2 regions of the Lichenihabitans psoromatis genome follow, and region 2 is predicted to be linked to the other one. Evidence: predicted binding sites of a transcription regulator. Region 2 holds the regulator's gene; the other holds the start of a gene.

Region 1 (11,491 bases), 480 kb from region 2:
CAGGTAAACCGCTTAAGATCGGCTATAACGTCTCCACGCTGGCGAACCCGTTTTTCCAGGGCATGACCAAGGGGGTCGTCGATGCCGTGCAGCAATTCCCAAACATGACATTGCTGAACACCAATGCGAATGGCGATGCCAACACCCAGGCCAGCATGGTTGTCGACCTCATCAACCAGGGCGTCGATGCGCTGATCCTCAACCCAATCAATGCAAACGCGATCGTTCCGGTCGTGCTTCAAGCCGACAAGAAGAAGATCCCGGTCTTCACGCTTGATCGCGGGGCCGGCTGCGGCGACTGCCAGACGAATTTCCTCGAGACCGACAACGTCGCCATGGGCCGCGAGGGCGCCCGCTACATCGTCGCTCAATTGCAGAAGCGTTACGGCAAGATCCAAGGCAACGTCGTCGATCTCGTCGGCTTGATCGGCACCACGGCGGGTGATGATCGCGACAAGGGCTTCATGGACGAATTCAATAAGATCGCGGCCGACAATCCGGGTCTCAAACTCGTGGCCCGACAGGAAGGCCAATTCGATCAGGAGAAGTCCTTCAATCTTATGAGCCAGATCATGGCCGCGAACCAGCAGATCGATGCCGTGTTCAATGGCAATGACGATAATGCGGTCGGCGCCTTGCGCGCTGTGCGGCAAGCCAGCCGCAACATGCCGATCGGCGATCCCAAGCACATCATCATCATCGGCATCGATGGAACCCGGCAGGCGCTGACGGCCATCCGCAAGGGCGACATGGACGCGACCTTGTCGCAGAACCCGCTCACCATGGCGTCGCAATCGGTGAAATTCGTCGATCAATTCTACAATGGCGACAAGGCAGCGATCCCCCCACACGAGTTCTGGCCCCATATCCTGATCACCAAGGACAATATCGACAGCCCCGAGGTTAAAACCTATGGCCTGTGGGGCGAGGCGGTCTGATCGCGCCCGCGACGATTGCCGCCCCGATGGCACGTCTGCTCGACATGCAAGGCGTCTCCAAAGCGTTTCTCGGGGTCGAGGTTCTCAGCGACGTCGCGCTGACATTGGGGCGCGGCGAAGTGCTCGGCGTCGTCGGTGAAAATGGCGCCGGGAAATCCACGCTGATGAAAATTCTGGCCGGAGTCCACCGGCCGGATGCCGGGACGATCCGGCTCGATGGCGTCGCCTTCGAGCCGCATAGTCCGCGGGACGCTTTGGCGGCGGGCATCAAGGTGGTGCATCAGGAGTTGAGCCTGTTTCCCGACCGCACCGTTGCGGAAAACATCTTCGCGGGTGTGTTGCCGAGGACCCTGGTCGGGACGATCAGCCGACGCCGGTTGATGCGCAATACGCAGGTCGTGCTGAAACGCGTCGGGCTCGAGATCGCTCCAAACGCGCGCATTCGCACCTTGTCGCTCGCGCAGCGGCAACTCGTTGAAATCGGACGGGCGCTCTCGCAGAAAGCCCGCATTATCGTGATGGACGAGCCGACCGCGACCCTGACTGGGCACGAGGTCACCTTTCTGATGGCAACCATCAAGGCGCTGAAGTCCGACGGCGTCGGCATCATCTTCATCAGTCATCATCTCGACGAGGTCTTCGCGATCTGCGACCGCATCGCCGTGATGCGCGACGGACGTAGCGTCGAGGATCGGCCGACGCTGGATTGGACCGAGGCCACCATGGTTCAGGCCATGGTGAACCGACCGATCGACAAATTCGTCCCCAAGCAGTCGATTGCGCTTGGTGCTGTCATGCTGGACGTCAAAGACTTGGCCAGCAAGGGGCGGTTCAGCGGCGTGTCGTTCGAGGTCAGGGCTGGTGAGATCTACGGGCTCGCGGGCCTCGTCGGGGCCGGACGCACCGAAGTGCTGAAGACGATCTTCGGCGTGTTGCCGCTGACCAGCGGCAACATCGAGGTTGCGGGGGAGCCCTACCGGCCCCAATCGCCGCGCTCCTCCCTGCGGCAAGGCGTGGTGCTGACGCCCGAAGACCGGAAGCTCGAAGGGCTCGTTCTGCCTTTCTCGATCCGGCGCAACCTCGCCATGTCGACGCTCAATGCGCTGTCGCGCTGGGGCGTTCTGTCGGCCCGGGCCATCGGCATATTGGCCGATAAGTCGATCCGCTCCTTGCGGATCCGCACGAGTTCGGCCGACCAGGAGGTGCGCCGTCTCTCCGGCGGCAACCAGCAAAAAGTCGTGCTGGCTCGCGCCATCAGCGTGGGGCCGCGCGTCTTCATGCTCGACGAACCGACACGCGGCGTCGATGTCGGCGCGAAGGTGGAGGTCTATACGCTCATCGGCGATCTCGCAGCCAAAGGGGCCGCCATCCTCATCGTGTCGTCGGACCTGCTCGAACTTCTGGGGCTTTGCGACCGCATCGGTGTGCTGCGGGCAGGACGATTTGCCGGCGAGGTCAGCCGCGAGGAGTTCAGCCAGGATCGCATCATGTCTCTCGCGGCCATCGGATAACCTTATGACCACCAACGACACTGCGGCGCGCGTCGACACCAAGACACCGGCCACGCGGCGATGGCTCAAGACCGATGTCAGCGACCTGACGGTCCTGGGCGTGTTTCTGGCGATCGTGCTCTACCTTAGCCTGTCGACCGCCTCGTTCCTGTCGACCGCCAATCTGATGGCGATCCTGGTCGCAACGTCGCTGATCGCGCTCGTGGCTTGCGGGCAGACATTCGTCATCATCACGGGCGGCATCGATCTGTCGTCCGGTTCCGTTGTGGCTCTATCCGGCATCGTGGCCGCCATGGCGCTCCAGGCCCATGTGCCGGTGCCGTTGGCCGTCGTGATCGGGGTTCTGACCGGAGCGGGATGCGGCCTCTTCAACGGCATGGCCGTGACGCTGCTCGGTATGAATCCGTTCATCGTCACGCTCGCCTCCATGGCCATGGCGCGTGGCCTTGCCTTCATTCTCCCGAAAGGCGCCACGATCTTCGGCTTCGACGACGCTTTCGACGCGATCGGGGGCGGTCTCATCGGCTTCTTTCCGATCGCCGGTCTTATCTCGGTGTTGGCCCTCGGCATCGGGGCCTTCGTGCTCAGAAAGACCGTCTTCGGCAGCGAAGTTTATTCGGTCGGCGGCAATCGCGAGGCTGCCGTCATGACCGGTATCCCGGTAAGACGGACGCTGCTGTCGGTCTATACGATATCGGGCGCCCTTGCCGGCCTTGGCGGCATCATCCTGACGGGTCGGCTTGACTCGGCGCAGCCCATCGCGGCGAACGGCCTCGAGTTGAACGCCATCGCAGCCGTAGTGATCGGCGGCGCGTCCCTGTTCGGCGGCCGTGGTTCGATGATGGGGACCATCCTCGGCGTTTTGTTGATCGGTGTCATCAACAACGGGCTGACGCTCCACAACGTGGAGCCCTTCTGGGTCCAGTTCATCCAGGGAGCCGTCATCTTCCTCGCTGTTTTGTTCGACTCGTTGAACAACAAGCGCAAGGCGTCCTCCTAGGTCCGCTCGCGTTCGACAAATTCACGCCAATCCGACCGCGCCACCTCGACAAAGCGACGAGGCTGCCGCGTTGTGAGCCGCACCAAAGGTCTCAAGGCGCGCGCCATGCCGCTCGCTACGCGAGCGCGCCCTGATCGCTAGCCTCCGGGGTGGGTGTGAAGCAGATCGAACCTCTCGTGCACGGTCAAGCACCTCGTCGGCTTAATCCGAAAGAACGAGCGCCGGGCCATACCTCATTTGATTGATACTCCTTTGCGATCTCGCCAAGCGTGAGTGTCTCGGTCAATGAACATACGTTGCTCATAAATATTATTAAATATCAATTTAGATACAGATGACCCCAAGTATAGCGTGGCAGGTCAAAATCATGAACGTTCGCGATCACCGAGCTGCCAGATGAGCAAGAAACGTCGACTTCTTCTGCTTGCGGAAAGTTTTCGGCTGCCTTATCGCGTCATGCGATGCGCGGCCGCAAGTGGAGATGAAATATTTGTGCTCGGAACGTCTGACGCCGCAAATCTGAAAATCTCGAACTCATGTAAAAAATATATTCCGATCGAGGGGTCGTTTTCGGATTTTGTGTTTGAAGATGTTCAGAAAATCAATGCAATTGCGGCGCATTTTGATATTTCCTGCATCTTGCCGAGTTGTCCGATGACGACGCGGTTTCTGTCGGTTCATGGAGCCTCACTGACGACGCGGCATTTTCCTGTACCGTCGAGCAAAGTGTTCGACCTTCTCGACAACAAATGGAGCTTCGCGGAATTCTGCGTGGAACTTGGGGTGCCGCATCCTCCCACGCGCCATGTTGCGACGCCGAAAGAACTCCAATTTTCCAACGGCCTCAGTCAATTGATTTTCCCGTTGATGTTGAAACCGCTGTCTCTGTGGGGCAGCGCCGGGATCAGCAAGATTAATCGGATTGAAGATCTGCCCGCACATTTCGACCACACGCCGATGGTGGCGCAAAGCTATATTCCGGGCCAGGATATTTGTGCCTTCTACCTCTGCGACAATGGCGTCATCGTCCGTTCGATCCAGTATATCAAGACAGAGCGTCGTGTGACATTCATCAATGATAGTCGAATTGATGAAAACGCTTTATCGATCATCAGTCATCTCAACTATAATGGTGTCATCGGCTTTGATATCAGGCGCGACCCCGCCGGGGAAATCTGCTTTATCGAGTGTAATCCGCGCTTCTGGTATCGAATTCATTTCGCGTCGATCATCGGCATCAACTTCGTCAAAGAAGGTCTGGCGATTAACATTGGTTCCAGGCAAGACGCGAAAGACAAGCGCGACGTAACCGTCATGACCTATAGTGCGCTCGCGGCGCATCTTTTCATGCCTTGGCGGCTGACGACCTACGACTTTGCCATGCTGCGGTATCTGGCGGTCGATCCTTTTCCGACGGTGCTGACGATCCTTCAGCGCGCGTTTGGCCCGACGCTGACCGCCAATGGGGCGCATTTTTGATCTGCTAACCGGCCGCGCGGGCCGCACGTGTCGGACATTCACAAATTTCGTTTCAGACGACGAAGGGGCTCACGATGCTGCAACATATTCCCGTCGCGATCATAGGGGCCGGCCCCTATGGGCTGTCGATCTCGGCTCATCTCCACCATGCAGGGATCGGTCATCGCATCTTCGGGCGGTCGATGGAGACCTGGTCGACCGGTATGCCCTCCGGGATGTTCCTGAAATCCGCACCCGCCGCCACGGATCTGTCCGATCCGGAGGAGCGACTGACCCTGAAGGCTTTCTGTGCGCGGCAGGGTCTCGCTTATGATCCGCTCGAGATGCCGTTGCCGGTGGAACTGTTCACAGCTTATGGCGAAGCGTTCCAACGCGAGTTGGTGCCGCATCTCGAGCCGCAGTTCGTCCGCAATCTCGCGCGCGCGCCCGACGGGTTTACGCTGACGCTGGATGACGGCTCGGTCGTGCAGGCCGAACAGGTCGTCGTGGCGACGGGGTTGCGCCGCTTCGGCTCGGTGCCGGATGCGATCGCGACGCTGCCGCCCAGCCTCATGACCCACAGCAGCGAGGCGGCGGATCTCACGCATCTGCGTGGACAAGACGTCATCGTGTTGGGCGGTGGATCATCGGCTGTCGATGTCGCGGCTGCGCTGCACCGCTCCGGCGCCCGTGCGACGCTCGTGGCTCGACGGGCGACGCTGCGGTTTCCACCGATCAACGGGAAGCGGCGCTGGTTTCACGCGATCAAGGCGCCGATGACGCCGCTCGGGCCGGGGTGGAACAAGGTGCTGGCCTGGAAGGGCGCGCTCGTGTTCCACAAGATGCCGGCCGACTTCCGCGCCATGGTCGTGCGTCGCTATCTCGGTCCGTCTCCGACGATTTCGGTGCGCGAGACGATCGAGGCGCATGTCGCTCAGATTCTCAATGCCACGATCAGCCGCTGCGAGGTCGTCCAGGGCCGTTTGCGCGTGACGGTCCGCAGCGATGGCGTCGATCGTTCGATCGAGGCCGACCATATCGTGGCCGCGACGGGCTATCGCATCGACCTCGCCCGGCTCGATTTTCTCGATCACGACATCGTTGCGGCGGTCGCCTGCACCAACGGCTATCCGACGTTGTCGAACCGTTTCGAGACCAGTCTGCGCGGTCTCTACTTCGTCGGAACACCGTCGGCCGTCAGTTTCGGACCCATCATGCGGTTTGTCTGTGGAACGGGGTTCTGCTCCCGCCGTGTAACCGGCGCAATCGCGCGCTCGGTCCGAAGCGCAAGGCGATACGGCACTGTCACGCTCGGACGTCAAAACCAGGGTGTCGAGGTTGGAACGCCGGTGACCGATCCGAGCTGATCCTCGTCAGCAGCTTTGGCGTTAGACGGCGAGGTGCCGGTGGGCTTCGTCCGGCGTCATCTCGCGGATCTGATCGTCGGTCCAGCCAAGCTCGCGTAAGCGAGCGCGTTGCTGTCGCGTGATCATCAGCGACACCGCGGCGGGCTCGATCGCCGGGTCCTCCGGCTCACCCGTGTCGTTGGCGGGCTCCGGTGTGCGGGCGAGTGCATCGGTGATGAGCCGTTTCAGCCACTCATTCGGATCGGTCATGAGAAGCCTCCTGATCGCGCCATCTGCGCGGGTCCGATGCGTGAACCGAAACCGTCCTGATCGCAACGGCTCATGTGTCGCCGAGTTCCGCCCTCGCCTTGTCGGACAGTTTGCGGTGATCAGCCATGTGGTCCGCAGCGCGGCCGCGGCCGTCAGGTAGACGGCGGGATCTCCTCCCATCAGCCGCTCTTTTCAGGGAGCCTCTGGCTGGCTTGCCGCCGAGATGGGTCATTCAAGCTTCATCCGCCGCTGCTAGGCAACGGGTCCGACGGAGGATGACTCATGCGACAGACGAGCCCGATCTGGTTGATGGCCCCCATGATGGCCGCGATCACCATGTGTTCTGTCGGCGCGAGAGCCGCCGAAACTTTGCGGACTCTCGATGGAAAGCCGCCGTTGGTGATCGGCCATCGCGGGCTCCCCGGCCTCATGCCGGAAGAGACGCGGCCCTCATATGAACTCGCGTCCGATCTCGGCACCGATGCGCTTGAGGAGGATTTGCACCTCACCAAGGATTGCGTCCTCGTGGCCCGGCATAATCCCTGGCTGAGCGACAACACCAACGTGGCCGAGGTGGCCAAGTCCAACCCCGACGTCATGGCGCGCAAGCGGACCGTTCCGGGCCTGATGGTCAAGGTCGCATGGCCGCAAACCGCCACGAGTGGCCCGTCCGAATATCTAACCGACCTGACCGACCCGCGCGACCCGAAATCGGTCCTGAAATCGCTGGTGGTGGATGGCGAGGACCATACGGGTGATTGGTCGATTACCGACTTCACGGTCAAGGAGCTCAAGGACTGGTTCGGCGGCACGACCTACGACGCTGCGTCCGAGCGGCCGACCGTCTATAATGGCAAGTTCCCGATCCTGACCTACCAAGAGATCGTCGACATCGCCAAAGCAAAGAGCCTGCAGACCGGGCGCGTGATCTCGACCTACCCCGAGAGCAAGAACCCGACCTGGAACGACGAGCAGGCGATCGCTAACGGCTGCGGCCAGCCGGGCAGCCACCCGCTCGAGGATGCGATGATCAAGATCATCGAGCAGAACGGCCTCAATTCCAAAACCGCGCCGATCTTCGTCCAGAGCTTCGAGCCCGGCAGTTTGAAATATCTCGTGGCGCATGGCTTGAAGACAAAAGTCGTGCAGTTGATCGACGGCTACGACACCGATTTTAAAACCGGCAGCGTCGTCTACAACGAGATCACCGACAGCCGCCCCTTCGACTGGACGGTCGCGGGCGATCCGCGCTGGTTCGATGCGATGCTGACGCCGGACGGATTGGCCGAGATCAAGACCTATGCAGATGGCATCGGGCCATGGAAGCCGCAGATCCTGCCGCTCAAGATCGTGCCGTGGAAAGACAAGAATACGGACGGCAGCGCGTTCAAGCCGTCGACCACCCAGGCCGAGGTGCAGGCCCCAACGAGCGTCATCGCCGATGCCCACAAGGCCGGCCTCTTCGTTCACGCCTTCACGTTCCGCAACGAGAAGAAATATCTCGCGGCGACCTATGCTGGCGACGCCCAACGGGAATATCTGACCTTCTTCCGGCTCGGCCTCGACGGCGTGTTCAGCGACTATACGAACAGTGCCGTGACCGCACGGACCGCCTACATGCGCGACGTTCAGCCCTAAGGGCACGCGCCAAGACGGGGTCGTCGCAGTCAGCCTCGATGCGAGCAGCGAGCGCCTGTCGCGAGTGACGATCGAGCGGAAAGCGCGGCGCGTCCCGCTCGGGCCGGCGGTGCTCGGCATGTCTATGTCCGTCCCGCAATCAGTCGCATCGCCATCCGGTGTCGGAACCCTTGAGAGCGAGCAGGACACCGCTGGCGCGCAGCGACGAAAAGCGCTGTCAATGCGTCAATCGCAGGTCGCCGCGGCGCCGCCTCTCGTGCAAGATGGTTTGCAACTGAAGGAGAGGCCGTGTTCCTGAACCCGTTCGACGACCATCGCCCGCAAGGTCGCGCCAAAGCCGGTTTGATCTATGCGCTGCTGATATCGGCCAATATCGCGGCCTGGGTTTGGGCCTGGATCGCCTTCTCGGATCGCCCGGCGCTGCTCGCGACGGCGTTCCTGGCCTATACGTTCGGCTTGCGGCATGCTTTCGATGCGGATCACATCGCCGCCATCGACAATGTCGTTCGCAAGCTGATGCAGGACGGGAAGGCGCCGCTATCGGTCGGCTTCTTCTTCTCGCTCGGTCATTCGACCATCGTGGTCCTCGCCTCCGTCGCGATCGCCGCGACCGCAACGGCGATGCAGGGGCGGCTCGAAGAATTTCATGGCATCGGCGGCGTGATCGGCACCGCGATATCGGCGGCTTTCCTGCTGGTGATTGGTCTCGCTAACTTGTTCATCCTTCGCGGCATCTGGTCGGCGTTTTCCAGAGCCCGGCGGGGCGAGCGCGTTCTGGATGAGGAGATGGATAGCCTCCTGGCCGGGCGCGGTGTTTTGGCGCGCATCTTCCGTCCGATGTTCCGGCTCGTCTCGCGCTCGTGGCACATGTATCCGATTGGTTTTCTGTTCGGGCTCGGTTTCGATACGGCGACTGAAATCGGGCTGCTCGGCATCTCGGCGACGCAGGCCGCGCAAGGTCAATCATTTTGGACGATCCTGGTGTTTCCGGCGCTGTTTACCGCCGGCATGTCGCTGATGGACACCACCGATAGCGTGCTGATGACCGGTGCCTACGGTTGGGCTTTCGTGAACCCGATCCGCAAGCTCTGGTATAATCTCACGATCACGGCCGCCTCGGTCGTGGTCGCGATTTTTATCGGTGGCGTCGAGGCGCTTGGGCTGATCGGCGACAAGCTCGGGCTCGATGGCGGCTTTTGGGCGCTGATTGGCGATCTGAACGACAATTTCGCGAATTTCGGCTTCGTCGTCGTCGGGCTTTTCATCGCAAGCTGGATCGTGTCGACGCTCGTGTATCGCGCCAGAGGCTACGACCAGATCACGCCGACGCAAGCCTGAACGGTTTGGCTCCGGTCGACACCGGCTCATCTCCCCTCATCTCATGTCAGCTCGGCTCGATCAGCCCGAAGATGCTGACGAGCGCGATGACGGCGAGGCCGAGCGCGATCTCGAACAGTGTGCCGCGTTGCAAAGCGCCGATCGCGCTGTGTCGTGAGGCGGCCATCCGGGGCACGATGACATACCGATTGACGAGCGCGATCGTGGTCATGACCAGCACTAGGCCGATTTTCGCCGATAACAGAGCCTGATAAGGCGAGGTCCAGTCGAGTGGCCATCGTTGCAGGACGAGCGCCGTGTTAGCGACACCGGTGCCGATGACAAGTGCGACCGCCCAATGCCCGGCGGTCGAAAACCGCCGCAGCGCGAGCCCCGCGTCCTGTCGCAGCTTTGGATCGTCGAGGGCGCGCAGCAGCGGCCGTAGTGCAAACAGTGCACCAACCCATGCGCCGCCGGCGAGCAGGTGAGTGATGTCGTTCAGCCGATGCGCGAGGCCGAGAGCGCCTTCGTGCATAGCCGCATGGCCGCTGAGCGCGATGGATGCGACCACGAGCCCAGACGCGAGCGCCGTGGCGCCGCAGCGCAGGCCGGCTGGTCGCACCACTGTCAAAGTCAGCATCATCGCGGCGAGACACTGCACGATCCAGGCGGTCCCGACGCTCGTCTCGAACAGCACGGCTCGGAGCGTCGAGACATCGATGGCATCCGGCCAGCCATTGCCGATCATGGCGGCTTGGAGCGGTAACGCCGCTAGCGTCGTGATGACCGTAATGGCGATCGATGTGACCCGGAACCCGGCGAGCTGATCCGCCACAGGGGTCGTGACAGGCTGTGGCACCAGCGCCCAGAGGAATGCGAAGAGGCCCCAGAGAGCGAGGGCGGCCGCATCATGCCCGAAGCGACAAACAGCGAGGGCGACGTCTGGGCTCACGGCCCGCGGATCCGGCCGGCCGGCGGTTTAGCTGGCACACACATCGTTCATGCTGACGCCGCTCCAGAGGTCGACGCGGGGCGGTGCCCCTTTCACGCAGGCGTCGGGCCGCACGAGAGTCTCGAGCTTGGCGAAGACACTCGTTTCGGGCTCCTCGTAGGGCAGTTCGCCGACCAGCCGGCCCGTCTTGTCGAACAGCAGAACGCCAGCATAATGGTCCATGCTGTAGCCGCCACCCTCGGTTTGCACACGCCGATACGGAATGTGGTAGCGGTTGGCCATGGACGCGAGCTGCTGTTCGGTGCCGATGAAGCCACGAATGCGTGGATCGAAGGACGACAGATAGAGTTTCATCTGTTCGGCCGTGTCGCGCTGAGGATCCACCGTCACGAACACCACATTGAGCCGATTGGCGTCAGTTCCCATCCGCTGCATGACGTTGGTCAGTGTCAGCAACGTCGTGGGGCAGACATCGGGGCAATAGGTATAGCCGAAGAACATGGCGGTCGGTTTTCCGAGCATCGTCTTTTCGGTGACCGGGTCGCCGGTCATCTCCGTCATCGAGAACGCCCCACCGACGCGCGTGCTCGAATAGGGTGACCATTGCTGCACCGTAATGGCGGTGACGCCCGCTATAACCAGCAAGCAGAACAGACCCATGAGCAAGATGAACGTCGAACGCGGCATGGAGGCTCTCTTCAACGGCGAAACAGGGACAAGAGGACGATGCTGCCGTTGCCGGTCAGCGATGATATCGTGCATAGGCCCGGTCAAACGAGCCGCACCGATGATGATCGATGCGGCTCGTTTGAGCGGTTTACTTGACCGTGAACATGTAGGTCCCGTGGGTCTTGTGGCCATCCGTCGACAGGGCGTGCCAATCGATCGTGTAGGTGCCGGCCGCGAGCGTGTCGGACACCGGAACCGTCAAGGTCGTGTCGTCGCCTGCGCCGAGAGACGCCTTGCCGGTCGTGACGGCAGTCTTGCCCGGTTCCTTCACGGAAACGCCGGTGAACGCTAGGTTCAAGCCTTCGGAAAATTTCAGCTCGAGTTCTGTGGGC
Region 2 (11,491 bases):
CGCCGCACCCCGGACGGTCTTGACGCCATTGCGGCTGAATTGATGCTCGAGGACCTCGACCTCGTGATCGAGCGTCTTGTGAAGGCGCGCCATGAGGTCGGTCGCGTCGATGTCGTGTTTGACCCGATAGGACCGGCCATAAAAGCCGCGCTCCCGCCAGCCCGACAGATTCAGCACCGTCTCGCGCAGCGTCTTGGACGGGATGGTGCCGGTATGGACCGACACGCCGCCGACCCGGCGCCCCTTCTCGATGACCAGCACGGATTTGCCGAGTTTGGCGGTTTGCACGGCGGCCCGCCGCCCCGAGGGGCCACTCCCGATCACGATCATGTCGAATTCGTACATGCGGGTCATTCTCGTCGGTCGGAGCGGAGCGGAGTCGCGTCGGACTTGCAAGATCCGATCCCATCCCACTCCATCTGCGGGCTTCATTGCAAGTTGACGACGGTCCGGGCGGATCGAGCGGCAATTTCGGCTTGCCTTGCGGGCCGGCTCGGTTCATCGCCTGCCGTGATGACGCGACAGACCTCCATCGAAACAGCCTTGCGGCGCTTGGCGCCAGCTATTCCGGCGCATGAATTTGCGGTGGTGGTCGACCATGCCTGCGGCAGCCCCGCTCTCAAGCGGGCCACGCCCGAAGAAGCCGCGTGGCTATCGCTCGTGGCCTACATCCGGCATCGGATGACGGATTATGACGAGTTGCTGGCCGACCATTATGATGTGGACAGCGCCCGTTATTTCGTCGCTGACGACATGCGCGAGATTTTGCGGGACTGGGGCGTTCGCCGCGCCTTGGCGCCCGATGGCGGCGATGGCGGCGGCGCCTGATCGGGACCGTGACGGACGCGATTCGAGGCGCCGTCACAAGATCGTCAAAGACCGAAGCGTAGGACTAGTTTTTTCTTCAGGATCGCGAGCCACATGGACTTCTTTCGTCGTTTCACCGTCCTGATCTGCGCGCCCAATTTCGATCCCGACGATCTCGAGGGCGTGCGGGTTCAGCAGATCATCTCCTCGGTCGAGAAACTCGGCTTCGAAGTGGTGCGTGCGCGACGGGTCGACGACGCGGCCATTGCGGTGCAGACCGATGCGGCGATCGGCTGCATGGTCGTGGATTGGGGCAAGCGCGGCCTCGACGGCAAGGCCGCGGCGCTGATCGACCTGATGCGGAAGCGCGGCCTCGAAATGCCGATCATCATCATGGTGCGCCGCAAGCGCCTCGAGGATATTCCGGTCGAAGTGCTGGACTTCATCGACGGCTATATCTTTCTCGCGGAAGAAACGCCGGATTTCATCGCTCGCAATCTCGTCAGCCGTCTGAAGCAATATGCCGAGACGCTGAAGACGCCCTTCTTCGGCGCGCTGGTGGATTATGCGGAGGAGGGGAACCAGCTCTGGACCTGTCCCGGCCATAATGGCGGCATCTTCTACAATCGCAGCCCGATCGGGCGCATCTTCGTCGAACATCTCGGCGAGGCGGTGTTCCGCGACGATCTCGACAATTCGGTGCTCGATCTCGGTGATCTGCTGGTCCACGAGGGGCCGGCCTTGCAGGCCCAAAAGGAAGCGGCTGTCATTTTCGGCGCCGAAAAGACCTATTTCGTGCTCAACGGCACCTCGGCCTCGAACAAGATCGTGCTGTCGGCTCTCGTCACGGACGGTGACCTCGTGCTGTTCGACCGCAACAACCACAAGGCGGCGGTACATGGCGCGCTCTTCTTGGGCGGTGCCATCCCTGTATTTCTCGAAACCGATCGCAACGCCTTCGGCCTGATCGGCCCGATCTATCACGAGGCGCTGGATGAAGCGGCCATACGCGAGAAGATCCGCACCAATCCGCTGATCGAAGATAAGGACGCGTGGCAGCGCGAACGGCCGTTCCGCGTCGCCGTGATCGAGCAATGCACCTATGACGGCACGATCTATAACGCCGAGATGATCCTGGCCAAGATCGGCCACCTCTGCGACTACATCCTGTTCGACGAGGCCTGGGCCGGCTTCATGAAGTTCCATCCGCTATTTGCTGGAAGCTTCGCCATGGGCCTGAAATCACTCGACGAAACCTCGCCTGGTATCATCGCGACTCAATCGACGCATAAACAGCTCGCGAGCTTTTCGCAGGCCTCGCAGATCCACACCAAGGATAGCCACATCCGCGGGCAGACCCGGCGTGTCGAGCATCGGCGTTTCAACGAAAGCTTCCTGCTGCACGCGTCGACCTCGCCCTTCTATCCGATCTTCGCCTCGCTCGATGTCGGCGCACAGATGATGAAGGGCCGCTCCGGCGTCGTGCTGTGGGATGATACGATCCGGCTCGGCATCGAATTGCGGAAAAAGCTTCGCGCGATCCGGCGCGAGTTCGAGGACAAGGAGCAGGATCCGCTGCGCCGTTGGTTCTTCGATCCCTTCGTGGCCGACAAGGTCAGCCTTCCGCCTCTCGTCGACGGCGACGAGCCGCGCGAAGCCACTTGGGAAAGCGTGCCGACCGACGAACTCGCAGCGGGCCGGCAATATTGGGAATATACGCCGGGAGCGGCTTGGCACGGGTTTACCCATGTGGCCGAGCATTACGCCATGACGGACCCGGCTAAGCTGACCATCCTGACGCCGGGCTTCGACCGGACGACCGGCGCCTATGCGGAGCATGGTGTTCCGGCCCCGATCGTGGCGCAATATCTGCGCGAAAACCGTGTGGTTGCGGAGAAGAACGATCTCAACTCTTTGCTGTTCCTCCTGACGCCGGGCGTCGAGTCCAGCAAGGCCGGTACGTTGATCAGTGCCCTCGTCGCCTTCAAGCGGCTGCATGATGAAAACGTGCCGCTGGAGGAGGCCATGCCGGAATTCGTCAATCGACGCCCCAAACGGTATCGCGGCCTTCGCTTGCGCGACCTCTGTCACGATTTCCACGCCTTCCACCGCGATGCCGGAACCAGCGCGATGCAGAAGGCGCAGTTTTCGCCAGCCCATCTGCCCGATATGGTGATGGAGCCGCACGAGGCCGTGAAGCAATTAACCCGCAACAAGGTCGACTATCTGCCGATCGACCAGATCGACGGCCGCATCGCCACGACGCTGATGCTGGTCTATCCGCCCGGCATCGGAACCCTTGTGCCGGGCGAGCGGATCAACGAACGGTCGAAGCCGATGCTGGATTATTTCAAGATGTTCGAGCGAAGCGCCAATCTGTTCCCGGGCTTCGAGGCTGAAATCCAGGGGCTCTATCGGGAAGTCGCGGCGGATGGCGCGATCCGGTTTTATACCTACGTGACGCGCGAGGGGCTTTAACCTTGGAGAGTCCAGGAGAGATCACGATCCGACCGTCGTCGGATGCGGACGTGCCGGCGATGCTGGCCATCTACGCGCACCATATCCAGCGCGGCGTCGGCGAACTCGGCGATTATGAGCCCGAGCCGCCCAATGCCGAGGATCTGAAACGCCGCCGCAAGACGATGCGGAAAAAGCGGCTCCCCCATCTTGTGGCCGAGCGGGACGGCGTTGTGGCCGGGTATGCCTATGCGGTGCCGTTTCGCAAGCGCCCCGCTTACCGCTACACGTTGAAACACTCGATCTACGTGCATCACGAACATCTGCATGCCGGCATCGGCCGTCGGTTGCTGCCGGCCTTGATCGAGGCCTGCGCGGCCGGTGGCTATCGCCAGATTATTGGCTATATCGATGGCGCCAACGAGGCCTCGATCCGGCTGCATGAATCATGCGGCTTCAAGCGCGTCGGCATCCTGCCGTCGGTCGGCTACAAATTCGGCCATTGGAGCGACAGCGTCATGGTCCAATGCGCGCTCGGCGACGGCGATACGACCCAGCCGAAAACCTGGATCCACGCCCGCAACATCGCGGCGGATCGCTCACATCGGGACCTTCATTGAGCAGCGCGCCGGTCCTGGCCTGAGGCGCGCGCGATCGTCTGGTGAGTGGCCGACGCCCGGAAGCGTCGGCCTTTGGCTTGCGTCAGTAGCGCGAGGGAACGTGCATCTCGGCCGGGACCGGATGGCGCACGTAATCGGCATGGTGGACGCGTTCGGGCAGGACGACCGGCGCGCGGGGCACGTCCTCATGCGGAATCTGGCTAAGCAGATGCGCGATGCAATTGAGCCGCGCCTTCTTCTTATCAACCGCCTCGACGACCCACCAGGGCGCTTCCGGAATATTGGTCTTGGCCAGCATCGCTTCCTTGGCCTTGGTGTAATCCTCCCAGCGGCTGCGGGATTCGACATCCATCGGGCTGAGCTTCCACTGCTTGAGCGGATCGTGGATCCGCATGTTGAAGCGGAATTCCTGCTCTTCGTCGGTGATCGAGAACCAATATTTGATCAGGATGATGCCGGACCGGACCAGCATCCGTTCGAACTCTGGAACCGAACGGAAAAATTCTTCGACCTCGGCTTCGGTGCAGAAGCCCATGACGCGCTCGACCCCGGCGCGATTGTACCAGCTGCGATCGAGCAGCACCATTTCACCGGCGGCCGGCAGATGCGCCACATAGCGTTGGAAATACCATTGTGTCCGCTCGCGCTCGCTCGGCGCCGGCAGTGCCACGACGCGGCACACGCGCGGATTGAGCCGCTGGGTGATGCGCTTGATGACCCCGCCCTTGCCGGCGCTGTCCCGACCTTCGAAGATCACCACGACTTTCAGCTTCTGGTGCTGGACCCAATCCTGCAGACGCACGAGATCGCGCTGCAGGCGGAACAACTCCTTGAAATAGACCCGCCGATCGAGAGACTCGCGCTCGGGATGGTCGGAGAGCGAATCCAGCGCTTGTTCGAGGCGCTGATCGTCCATTTCAAGTTCGAGTTCCTCGTCGAAGCTGTCTGCGATCTCGTTCTGGATCCGTTGCACATCCGACATGGGATTGGGGGTATGCTGGTCGTTCATTCGCGGCTCCAGGGTCTGTCTCGTTGCAGTTTCGGATTTTCGGATGGCACGCATGTGACAAGGTCGCCCACAAGCTTGGCGCCACGATGCGGGGAGACGACGACGTCAAATGCACGAGGCCGTCATGGTGTTGATTCAGGTCCTGCTTCCGGTTTTCGACAATGATAGTCGCCTGTTTCCGAAATCGCATTACGAGACGATGGCGGCTGCTCTGACCGAGCGTTTCGGCGGCGTCACGGCCTATACGCGCTCGCCGGCCGAGGGGCATTGGAAGCGCGGTGGCCAGCCGACCAGCCGTGACGAGATCGTCGTGATGGAGATCATGTGCGATGACCTCGACCGCGCGTGGTGGAGCGACTATCGGCAACATCTCGAGACGATTTTCCGCCAGGAAGCCGTCATTATCCGCGCGCAGGAGATGATGCTGCTTTAGGAACGGGCCTCAGGCTTTGCCGAAGGTTTCGTCGAAGGAATAGCCCGCGCCGCGCACGGTGCGCAGAGGATCACGTTCCCGCCCGCGCGAGAGCGATTTCCGCAGGCGCCCGACATGCACGTCGACCGTGCGCTCGTCGATCTCGACCGACATGCCCCAGACCCCGTCCAACAATTGCGAGCGGGAGAAGACACGGCCCGGCCGTTCCATTAGATATTCCAGCAAGCGAAATTCCGTCGGGCCGAGATGAACGTCGCGTCCGGCTCGGCGCACCCTGCGGGTCTCGCGATCGAGATCGAGGTCGCCAGCCATGAGCCGATTGGCCAGACGCTCCGGCTTCGAGCGACGCAGCAGGGACCGGACCCGCGCCATCAATTCGGGCACCGAGAAGGGTTTCACGACGTAATCGTCGGCCCCGACCGACAGGCCACGCACGCGCTCGCCCTCTTCGCCGCGCGCCGTCAGCATGATCACCGGCAACGTCCGGGTCGATTCACGCGCACGCAGGCGACGGCAAATTTCGAGGCCCGAAACGCCCGGCAGCATCCAATCGAGAATGACGAGATCCGGCGGCATTTCGCTCAGGCGGAGTTCGGCCTCGTCACCGCGCTCCACACGTTCGACCGTGAAGCCTTCCGCCTCGAGATTGTAGGACAGCAGCAACCCCAGCGCCTGTTCGTCTTCGACCACGAGGATGTGCGGCGCCGTCCCGACGGAGCCGCTCTTGATCGTGGTCCGCATGCTATTCATGACGAATGCTCCTTTGCCCGGGCGTCAGGCGGCGTGTCCGCGCCATGAGCCGGGGGCATGATCGTGATCGCCACATCCTGTACGGCTCGCCGTCGTCTCCGACATGGCCCGGATGATCGGCGACACGAGGCGAGCCGATCCAGTCTCAGGCAACCTCATCGGCGGCGTCGGTCGGGATCAGGCTCGACATCCGGCCCTTGGGCCGATCCATCGGCAAGGTTTCGCCGGTGACGAGGTAATAGACCGTCTCGGCGATGTTGGTCGTATGGTCGCCGACCCGCTCGATATTCTTGGAGCAGAAGAGGAGATGGGCACAGAACGAAATATTGCGCGGATCTTCCATCATAAACGTGAGGAGATCGCGGAAGACCGAATCTTCCAGGGCATCGAGCTCGGCGTCGCGGGTCCAAACAGCCTGAACCTGTTCGACGTCGCGCTGGGCGTAAGCGTCGAGAACGTCCTTCAGCTGCGTCGCCGCCAATTCGTTCATATGCTTCAAACCGATAACGGCGCGAGGCAGGCGCTGCTCGGACGCGATCTTCATGGCGCGGGACGCGATGTTCTTGGCGAGGTCACCAACCCGTTCGAGGTCGCCTGACACCCGGATGGCCGCTACGATCTCGCGCAGATCCATCGCCATCGGCTGACGCTTGGCGATCGTCAGGATCGCGCTGTCTTCGATCTGCCGTTGCAGGATGTCGAGACGCGGGTCCATCGCCACGACCGAACGGGCGAGATCGACGTCGCTATTGGTCAGCGCATCCATCGCGTCGGACAGCATCTTTTCGGCGATGCCGCCCATTTCGGCGATCTTGCGGCCGAGGCTCTCGAGTTCCTTGTCGTAGGCGCTGACGATATGTTCGGGCATGTTTGAGGTCCTTCGCGGCTGGAGCGGATCATCCGCAAGAGGGTGGGAGGCGGTCGAGCGACTCGATCGTTGCGCGGTGCCGCGCCGTGCGACGATCGCCCGTCTGTCTAGAGCCTTAGCCGAAACGACCCGTGATGTAGTCTTGCGTCCGCGTCTGGGCCGGCGAGGTGAAGATCTTCTTGGTGTCGTCGAATTCGATCAATTCGCCGAGATACATGAAGGCAGTGCGGTCGGACACGCGGGCAGCCTGCTGCATGCTATGCGTCACGATCACGATCGTGTAGCTCGCCTTCAACTCGTCGATCAGTTCCTCGACACGTGCCGTCGAGATCGGGTCGAGTGCCGAACAGGGCTCATCGAGGAGGATCACCTCCGGGCTGATCGCCACGGTTCGGGCGATACAGAGGCGCTGTTGCTGACCGCCCGAGAGGCTCAGGCCGCTCGCGTTCAGCTTGTTGCTGACCTCGTTCCACAAGGCGGCGCCGCGCAACGCCTTTTCGACACGTCCATCGAGCTCGCTCTTCGGCAGCTTCTCGAACAATTTGATGCCAAACGCGATGTTGTCGTAGATCGACATCGGGAACGGCGTCGGCTTTTGAAAAACCATGCCGACCCGCGCGCGGAGCTCGTTCAGATCCTGCTCGGGGCGAAGGATATTCTTCCCGTCGAGCATGACCTCGCCTTCGGCGCGCTGGCGCGGGTAGAGATCATACATCCGGTTCAAGATTCGCAGCAGGGTCGATTTTCCGCAGCCCGATGGCCCGATGAAGGCCGTGACCGTGTTGGCGTAGAGCGGAAGCGACACGTCCTTTAGGGCGAGCGAGTCGCCATAGTAGAACTTGAGGTTCTTGATCGACACTTTAACGGGCAGCGTCTGCGTTTGCGGCGCGCTCGCCAATACCGTGTTCACGCTCATTTTAGTTTCCTCGTCCGGCTCGGTCTCGCATCTGCCGTCGACGCGGTGCCGGCCTGGGCCTGCGTGGTAAGTGCCATGTCGATCCCGTCCGTGCGTTCGTTTGCCCGTGCGTTTTCGCCGACCGGCTTCAGAGCGATCTCGATTACCCCGAGCGCACGGGATTTTTACGACAGTTGGATGACGATTTTATAACGCGCTGCTTTGCCCGGTGCTTGGCACCGAGGCAAAACCGTCACCGCGTCGGCTGTGGATAGAGCGGAATCGAAGCCGTGAAGACGCAGCCCTGGCCGACTTCGCTCTCGACCGTCATGCGGCCGCGATGGCGTGCCACGATATGTTTGACGATCGCCAATCCGAGTCCCGTGCCGCCCTTGGCGCGGCTTTGCCCCGCGTCTACGCGGTAGAAGCGCTCGGTCAATCGCGGCAGATGCTCCGGCGCGATACCGGGGCCGTGATCGCGCACCGTCAGCACGCCGACGCGGCGGTGGATCACGATGCTGATCTCGACATGGCAGGATGCGGGCGCTGCCGCGGCGCCGTCGCGTGGTCGCGGAAGGCCGCCGTATTTGATGGCATTCTCGATCAGATTTTCGGCCACCCGGACGAGTTCGTCGCGATCGCCGGAGACGATGACCGGTTCGCTGCTCTCCACCTCGACGCGGGCGCCGTTCTCCTGAGCCAGAGGCGCGAGCGTATCGACGACGTGCCTGACAACGGACCCGAGATCGACGGGCTTGTTGGGTTTGAGATGAAGATTCTGCTCGATCCGCGACAGCGACAAAAGATCGTCGACTAGGCGCGCCATACGCCGCGCTTGCTCGCCCATGATGGCGAGAAATCGCTCCCGGGCTTTCGCGTCGTCCCGTGCAGGGCCTTGCAGCGTCTCGACGAAGCCGAGAAGGGAGGCAAGCGGCGTCCGCAATTCATGGCTGGCATTGGCCACGAAGTCGACGCGCATCCGCTCGACCCGATGTGTTTCGGTCAGATCGCGGATCGTCAGCACGATCAGGCGCTCCTCCTCCGGGGCGTCGAGCGGGGCAATCGTGACCTCATAGGAGCGTTCGACCGGAACGCGGTCGCGCCACGCGACTGTCTCGGCCAAGCCGGAAGCATGGACGCGATTGACCCCGTCGAGAACGTCAGGATCCCGCAAGCTGAGCGCGAGAAGGTCGCCGGGCCGCACCACCGGCAAAATGTCGAGCGCCGGCCCATTCGCCGCGATGATCCGCATGTCCGCGGTTACGACGATGACGGGGCCTGGAAGGGCCGCGATGAGTGCTGAGAGCAGGCTTCGGTCGGATGTGAGCGGCGGATGATCGAGCATCATATGATTTAGCGATGTAGTCCTATGTCTATCGGAAATGTCGCGCTCTTTTATTGACGGGCTGATGACAAAGGCGCCGTTCTCGTGCTTGTGCAGCCTGGACCTTGTGACGCGACCAGTGCAAGACCTCGTCATTGCATTGGTCGTCTTACAGATCGCAAACGTCTTCGGCGATGATCGACGTTACGACGTAGCCGCATCCAGCAGAATAAACTACAAGACGCTGGCGATCCCTTTATTTCCGCAGTTCAAGGCGTTCATCTTCCGTGCCGTTTCCACCCACCAAATCGACGATCTCTCGTGCTCTCGCCGAGAAGAACTATGAAGAGCCGACACCCGTGCAATCGGCTGTTCTCGCGCCCGAAACGGCCGGGCGCGATCTGCTCGTGTCGGCCCAAACGGGCTCCGGCAAGACCGTGGCCTACGGGCTGGGGCTCGTCGACACGCTGATGGACGCAGAGGCGGACACGTTTTCTCAACCGGGCGCTCCTCTGGCGCTCGTCGTCGCACCGACCCGAGAACTCGCGCTCCAGGTTCAGCGCGAACTGGAGTGGCTCTACCGCTACACCGAGGCCCGCATCGTGGCCTGCGTCGGCGGCATGGACCCACGCAGCGAAACGCGCCGTCTCGCCACGGGCGCCACCATTGTGGTCGGCACGCCCGGCCGTCTGCGCGACCATCTTGAACGCGGCAATCTCGACGTGTCGACCCTCCGGGCGCTGGTGCTCGATGAGGCCGACGAAATGCTCGATATGGGCTTCCGCGAAGACCTCGAGTTCATCCTGCAATCGACACCGCCCGAGCGGCGCACCCTGATGTTCTCGGCCACCATGCCGAAGACCATCAGCGCCATGGCGCGCCGCTACCAGCGCGAGGCTCTTCGGCTCGAGGTCGCGACCGGCGAGCGCGGCCACGCCGATATCGACTACCGCGCCGTCCGGGTCGCGCCGCACGATGTCGAACATGCCGTCGTCAACTTGCTGCGCTTTTATGATTCGCCCAGCACGATCGTGTTTTGCAACACGCGCGATGCGGTCCGCCATCTCGGCGCCACCTTGACCGAACGCGGCTTTGCCGCGGTGCTACTCTCGGGCGAACTGTCCCAACACGAGCGGAACAGCGCGCTCCAGTCGCTGCGCGACGGCCGCGCTCGCGTCTGCGTCGCGACCGACGTCGCGGCGCGCGGCATCGACTTGCCGAGCCTTAATCTGGTCATCCATGCCGATCTGCCGAACGATCCGGAGGTGCTGCAGCATCGCAGTGGCCGCACCGGCCGCGCCGGCCGCAAGGGGACCAGCATCCTTCTCGTGCCGATGTCGCGCCGTCGTCGTGCCGAGAGCCTGTTGGCGGCTGCGCGCATCCGTTTCGAGTGGGACGGGCCGCCATCCGCCGAATCGATCCGGAAACTCGACGCGGAGCGACTGGTCAGCGACCCCATGATGCTGGAGGAGGGCACCGAGGAGGATCTCGTGCTCGCCAAGAGCCTGCTGTCCGAACGCTCGCCCGAGCAGATCGCTTCCGCTCTGGTGCGTCTCTATCGATCGCGTCTGCCGTCGCCTGAGGATGTCTATGATCCGGGTCCCATGCGGGACGTGCGCGCCCCGCGCGACAAAACCGAACGCGCGCCGCGGCCGGAGGCGAGCCCCCGCTTCAAGACCGATCGTCCCGTTCGCCAGAATGACGCGGCGCCCTCCGCGCCGTCATCGGGTCCGCGCAACGGCAAGAGCATCTGGTTCCGGATGGACATCGGTCGTCGCAACGAGGCCGATCCGCGCTGGCTTCTGCCGATGATCTGCCGCCGTGGTAAGATCACCAAGGCCGATATCGGAGCCATTCGCATTTTCGACAAGGAAACCAAGTTCGAAGTCGCCGAAGGCGCGGCCGACCGGTTGATCGCCGCCACCAAGAACAACGAGGGCGAGGAGATCCGGATCGAGCTTCTCGGGCCGGATGGCGCGCCAAGCGGCAAGCCGCCGAGCCGCGACGGACATCGCGCTCACGCGGCCCCGAGGACGATCGATCCGGGCGGCGAGCGGCCCCGCAAGGCACGCCCCCCTCGCGATTGACGGGACGGCCATGAGCCGGGACGACCCCGCCGCTAAGCCAGTCCTGAAGCCGGAAACACTGGTCAGGATGGCGACCTATTACCTTGCGCGACATTCGGCGTCGGCAGATCGTCTGCGCGAGGTTCTGGCCCGCAAGATCACGCGTCGCCTTCAGGGTGACGATGGCGGACGGCCGGATGCCGAAGAGCTGCGGGCCATGATCGATCCGGTGGTCGAGCGATTGACCCGGATCGGCCTGTTG

Evidence for each region. The regulator PhoB, encoded in region 2, activates phosphate uptake and scavenging genes when phosphate is short. The targets are predictions, from matches to a motif close to TGTCATNNANCTGTCAT.
Region 1: EY713_RS08220 (glycerophosphodiester phosphodiesterase family protein) is a predicted target of PhoB. The motif match lies at 6,750-6,766, and genes of this name have one in related genera.

Annotation. Positions count from the first base shown of each region.
Region 1 is NZ_CP036515.1:1,768,900-1,780,390, forward strand. It holds gene EY713_RS08190 (sugar ABC transporter substrate-binding protein) at 1-938, shown strand, start outside; gene EY713_RS08195 (sugar ABC transporter ATP-binding protein) at 965-2,449, shown strand; gene EY713_RS08200 (ABC transporter permease) at 2,454-3,449, shown strand; gene EY713_RS08205 (ATP-grasp domain-containing protein) at 3,846-4,928, shown strand; gene EY713_RS08210 (NAD(P)-binding domain-containing protein) at 5,003-6,274, shown strand; gene EY713_RS08215 (hypothetical protein) at 6,296-6,523, opposite strand; gene EY713_RS08220 (glycerophosphodiester phosphodiesterase family protein) at 6,806-8,161, shown strand; gene EY713_RS08225 (HoxN/HupN/NixA family nickel/cobalt transporter) at 8,450-9,499, shown strand; gene copD (copper homeostasis membrane protein CopD) at 9,546-10,430, opposite strand; gene EY713_RS08235 (SCO family protein) at 10,458-11,117, opposite strand; gene copC (copper homeostasis periplasmic binding protein CopC) at 11,248-11,491, opposite strand, start outside.
Region 2 is NZ_CP036515.1:2,253,764-2,265,254, forward strand. It holds gene sthA (Si-specific NAD(P)(+) transhydrogenase) at 1-345, opposite strand, end outside; gene EY713_RS10505 (DUF2293 domain-containing protein) at 514-828, shown strand; gene EY713_RS10510 (Orn/Lys/Arg family decarboxylase) at 922-3,285, shown strand; gene EY713_RS10515 (GNAT family N-acetyltransferase) at 3,345-3,884, shown strand; gene ppk2 (polyphosphate kinase 2) at 3,967-4,893, opposite strand; gene EY713_RS10525 (hypothetical protein) at 5,018-5,326, shown strand; gene phoB (phosphate regulon transcriptional regulator PhoB) at 5,336-6,076, opposite strand; gene phoU (phosphate signaling complex protein PhoU) at 6,222-6,944, opposite strand; gene pstB (phosphate ABC transporter ATP-binding protein PstB) at 7,060-7,860, opposite strand; gene EY713_RS10545 (ATP-binding protein) at 8,093-9,187, opposite strand; gene EY713_RS10550 (DEAD/DEAH box helicase) at 9,451-11,250, shown strand; gene EY713_RS10555 (regulatory protein RecX) at 11,261-11,491, shown strand, end outside.